DNA from 2 places in the Burkholderia anthinoferrum genome. Region 1 is predicted to be linked to the other one. Evidence: riboswitches for the same ligand, from Rfam matches in the RefSeq annotation. Region 1 holds a riboswitch; the other holds the start of a gene.

The links. A riboswitch is a leader RNA that binds a small molecule or an ion and turns the genes downstream of it on or off. The one in region 1 is predicted to bind manganese.
Region 2: it holds a riboswitch for manganese, as region 1 does, so the genes downstream of both, C5F75_RS29215 (sodium:calcium antiporter) here and C5F75_RS14080 (TMEM165/GDT1 family protein) in region 1, are expected to answer to the same signal.

The regions. Positions count from the first base shown of each region.
Region 1 covers NZ_LFZP01000041.1:173,421-175,870, reverse strand. Annotated here, with positions in the region: gene C5F75_RS14085 (DUF4136 domain-containing protein) at 1-677, shown strand, start outside; gene C5F75_RS14080 (TMEM165/GDT1 family protein) at 728-1,300, opposite strand; yybP-ykoY riboswitch at 1,395-1,516, opposite strand; gene guaD (guanine deaminase) at 1,651-2,450, opposite strand, start outside.
Region 2 covers NZ_LFZP01000060.1:59,646-62,095, reverse strand. Annotated here, with positions in the region: gene C5F75_RS29220 (copper-binding protein) at 1-127, shown strand, start outside; gene C5F75_RS29215 (sodium:calcium antiporter) at 222-1,232, opposite strand; yybP-ykoY riboswitch at 1,297-1,470, opposite strand; gene C5F75_RS29210 (metal/formaldehyde-sensitive transcriptional repressor) at 1,586-1,861, shown strand; gene dmeF (CDF family Co(II)/Ni(II) efflux transporter DmeF) at 1,874-2,450, shown strand, end outside.

The DNA of each region.
Region 1 (2,450 bases):
GGGCGGCGGTGCTGTGCGTCGCGCTGCTGACCGGCTGCACCAGCTACGTGACCACCCGGGTCACGGCCTTCTCCGACTGGAGCGGCAGCGACGCGACCCGCACCTATGCGTTCACGCGCACGGACGCGCAGAAGAACAGCATCGAGCAGTCGACCTACGAGCCGATCGTCGCGAACGAATTGTCCGCGTATGCGTTCCGGCAGGTCCCGCAGTCGCAGGCACGCTATCTCGTCGGGCTGACCTATTCGGTCGGCAGCGATCTCGTGACGGTGCCGCAGCCGGTCTACTATGACCCGTGGTTCATGGGGCCGGGGCCGTACTGGCGAGGCGGTCCGTGGAGCCCCTGGGGCCCGTGGGGGCCCTGGGGGCCGATGCCGGCCGGCTACGTCGCGCAAACGTACCAGGTCTTCGACTACGTGCTCGGCATCCGTATCACCGAGCGCGCGACGGGCAAGGAGGTCTACAACGTGACCGCGCGCACGACCGGCGACAACGGCACGCTGCTGTACGCGATGCCGTTCCTCGCGCGCAGCGCGCTCGCCGATTTCCCGTTGTCGAACGGTGCGGTCCGTACGGTCCGGCTGCCGGTCGACAAGCGTGGCGGGCCGGCGGCGCCGGCCGCCAACGAGCGCGCGGTGCCGGCGGCGCCGGCCTCGGGCGCGGCCGTCGCAAAGTAGCGCGGCATCCGCGTCGGCGCGGCTGCCCGGCCGCGCCGGCCCGATTCCTTTCAGATTCCGATGCCGAACAGCGCCAGCGCGCCGAGCACGACGAACAGCACGGCCGCGATCCCGTGCACGAGCTTCGTCGGCAGGCTGTGCGCGAAGCGGTCGCCGAGCAGGATCGCCGGCACATTGGCGAGCATCATCCCGAACGTCGTGCCGGCCACGACGCCGATGTAATCCTGGAAGCGCGCGGCCAGCGCGACGGTCGCGATCTGCGTCTTGTCGCCCATTTCCGCGAGAAAGAACGCCACCAGCGTCGCGCCGAACACGCCGAGCCGCGAGCGGGTCGCATGGGCTTCGTCCTCGTCGAGCTTGTCCGGCACCAGGATCCACAAGCCCATCGCGATGAACGAGAACGCGAGCGCCCAGCGCATGATCGACGGCGTGACGAGCACGCCCAGCCATTCGCCGAACGCACCGGCGAAACCGTGGTTGACGAGCGTCGCGACGAGTACGCCGAGAATGATCGGCACCGGCTTGCGATAGCGCGCGGCCAGAACGAGGGAAAGCAGTTGGGTCTTGTCGCCGATTTCAGCGAGGGCGACGGCGCCGGTGGAGATCAGGAAGGCTTGAGACACGTATGGGGTTCCACGGGCCGATGTTGTGCAAGCGAGCGACGATCCACCGCGCGCCGGGCCCTGATGCGGCGCGCAGTGAACCATCGGTCTCGCCAGGCCAACGTGGCTGCGCCCGCCATGGCCGAACGGCCAAGTCTGTTGACGGACGCCTCCGTCACGATGCGCGCCGGGGGCGCGGGACATCGAGCGGAGCGGCTACTCCCCAATGAGCGGCGAATTCTAGCACGGCGCATCGCGCGTCGGAAAGCGGCCGGGCCGCGGTGCGCCGCGCCGCACCGCATTCGACTGCCGGCATGACGACACGGCGAAGCGGCGAAGCGGCCGTGCCTGCCGGAGCGCGGCGCGGGTCGCTACGCGGCGGCCGGGCCGCGCGCGGCGCCGCGCTCGTGCACGAGTTTGCCGGCCGCATAGGTACGGTACACCGCGCGGTCGTCGCCGAGCAGCGCGAACGCGAACAGCAGTTCCTCGAGCGAATCCGCGCGCTTCGTGCGGCGCGCGAGCAGCGGCGTCGCCTGCGGATCGAGCACGACGAAGTCGGCCTCGGTGCGCGGCGCGAGCGTGCCGACCGTGTCGGCGAGGTCGAGCGCCTGCGCGGCGCCGGCCGTCGCGAGCCAGAACATCCGCGTGGCGCTCAGGTGGTGGCCCGACAGCCGCGCGACCTTGTGCGCCTCGTTCATCGTCTGCAGCATCGAGAACGACGTACCGCCGCCGACGTCAGTCGCGAGCGTGACGGGCACGTCGTATTCGCCGGCCTTGTCGAAATCGAACAGGCCGCTGCCGAGGAAGAAGTTCGACGTCGGGCAGTGCGCGACGACGGTGCGCGTCTCGGCCATCCGGCGGCGATCCTCGTCGTCGAGGTGGATGCAATGGCCGTACACCGCGCGCGGACGCAGCAGCCCGTAGCGGTCGTAGATGTCGAGATAGCTGCGGTGGCCGGGGAACAGCTCGGCCGCCCATTTCACCTCGTCGACGTTTTCCGCGACGTGGCTTTGCACGAACACGTCCGGATGGCGGCGCGCGAGTTCGCCGCACGCCTCGAGCTGCGCCTCGGTCGACGTCGGCGCGAAGCGCGGCGTGAGCGCGTACATCTGGCGGCCCTTGCCGTGCCAGCGGCCGATCAGCTCGGCGCTGTCGTCGTAGCCCGACTGCG
Region 2 (2,450 bases), on a different contig from region 1:
GACGATGGCGTTCAAGGCTAAGGATGCGGCGATGCTCGCGCACGCGCGTGCGGGCGACAAGGTCAAGGTGCGGATCGAGAAGGTCGACGGCACGTTGACGATCGTCAAGCTCGTCAAGGCTTCCTGAGCGTCCGGATGCGGATGGCGCCGCCGCCCGCGACCGGCGCCATGAAACGCGCCGCGCCGACGTGTCCGTCGGCCGGCGCGCCCGCCCGGCGCATTCAGCGCGTGAGCGTCAGCACCAGATATCCCGCATAACCGGCACCGTTCGCCAGCAGCGCCCAGATCGCAAGCCCGCGCGTGCGCGCGTTGATGCGCAGCCACGCGGCCGCGGCGAGCGTGATGATCACGCCGGTCAGCACTTCGGGGCGCGGCTCCCACGGCGTCAGCATGATGCCGATCGCGGGCAGCAGCGTGCCCTGGAACACCATCGCGCCGGTGATGTTGCCGAACGCGAGCGTGTCCTTCCCGCGGCGGATCCACAGCACGCTGTTGACTTTCTCCGGCAGTTCCGTCGCGATCGGCACGATGATCAGCGACAGCAGCAGCGCCGAGATGCCGAGCGCATGCGACACGCCTTCCACGCCGTGGATGAAGCCCTTCGCGCCGCCGACCAGCAGCGCGACGCCGATCAGCAGTTGCAGCACGATCGTCGCCAGGTTGGCCGGCAGACCGACGCGCGACAGGAACATCGCGTGCGGCGCCTCGGTGCCATGCCCGGCATCGACGAGCCCGGTCGACGCGCGCAACGTCAGCACGACGTACATCACGTAGAGGCCGACCAGCATCGCGGCGAGCAGCGCGCGCACGGCCCAGTTGTGATGCGGGACGAACATCGCGGCGGCCGCCAGCGAGAACGCGGCGAGGAAGGTGTTCATGTCGCGCGCGAAGCCCGTGCGTTCGGGCGCGAGCGTGCCGCGCAGCCCGCGCGAGCGGATCACGGCGAGCGTCATCAGGAACGTGGTGAGCGTCGCGAGCATCAGCGGCGCGCCCAGGATCGCGCCGACGCCGATCTCCTCGTTCACGGCCTGGTTCGATGTGCCGCCGGCCAGCGCGAGCAGCGGCACCATCGTTTCGGGCAGCGCGGTGCCGACGGCCGCGAACAGCGAGCCGGTCACGCCTTCGGAAATCTTCAGGCGTTCGCCGAGATGTTCGAGCGCATTGGTGAAGAGTTCGGCCGCGACGAGGATGACGATCAGCATGAACGCCAGTTCGACGAACATGAACGTCATGCGGCACCTCCGCAGGCAGCGGTGGCGTGGGGGAGGTGAGCAGGGAGGGACATGGGGACTCCGTGGTCGGACGCTGACGAACCATGACACATCCGCCGCCGTCCGACCAGGAACGACGCGACGTGCCGATGGTCTCGCCAGGCCGATCAGGCTGAACGCGCCACGGCCGCAGGCCGAGTGTGTTGACGCGTTCGCTTTCCGGCGGACGGAAAGCAGGCTACTCCCCAAAGACGGAAATCAGTCTAGCCGAGCGGTTTTCCTTCGACAAGCCTTCGTCTCGAAAAATATACCCCTCCACCCTATAGGGTCAGCCTTCCGGATATATACTCCCCTACCCTATACCGGAGCCGCCGATGAGTCATACCGTTCGCGAAAAACAGAAGCTGCTGAACCGCGTGCGCCGTATCAAGGGGCAGGTCGAGGCGATCGAGCGGGCGCTGGAAGAAGAGCGCGGCTGCAACGACGTGCTGCAATTGATCACGAGTTGCCGCGGCGCGATGAACGGCTTGCTGGCCGTCGTGCTGGAAGACCACATCCGGTCGCATCTCGTCGATGCGGACACGGCCGACGCGCACGAGGGCAGCGCGACCGAGCAACTGATCGACGTCGTGCACAGCTATTTCAAGTAACCGGGCCGGAACATGAACGAATTCAATGGCTCGCCGGCCGGCGGTGCGCACAGCCACGCGTTTCTGGGCGCCGCGCACACGCGCAATGAGCGAAAGACGTGGATGGTCATCGGCCTGTGCACGGCGATGATGATCGCCGAGATCGTCGGCGGCACGTTGTTCGGCTCGCTCGCGCTGGTCGCCGACGGGCTGCACATGTCGACGCACGCGGGCGCGATGCTGATCGCCGCGCTGGCCTACACCTATGCGCGCCGGTACGCCGACGATCCGCGCTTCGTGTTCGGCACCGGCAAGCTCGGCGACCTGGCCGGCTTCACGAGCGCGATCGTGCTGGCGATGATTGCGTTGCTGATCGGCTACGAGGCGATCGCGCGCCTGCTGGCGCCGGTGCCGATCCATTTCGACGAAGCGATTCCGATCGCCGTGCTGGGGCTCGCCGTGAACCTCGCCAGCGTGTGGCTGCTGAGCGGCGACCACCATCACGGGCATGGTCACGGCCATCACCACGCGCACGCGCATGACCACCACGATGACCATGACCACGACGACCACGCGCACCATGATCGCGGTTCGCACTCGGCCGCGCATC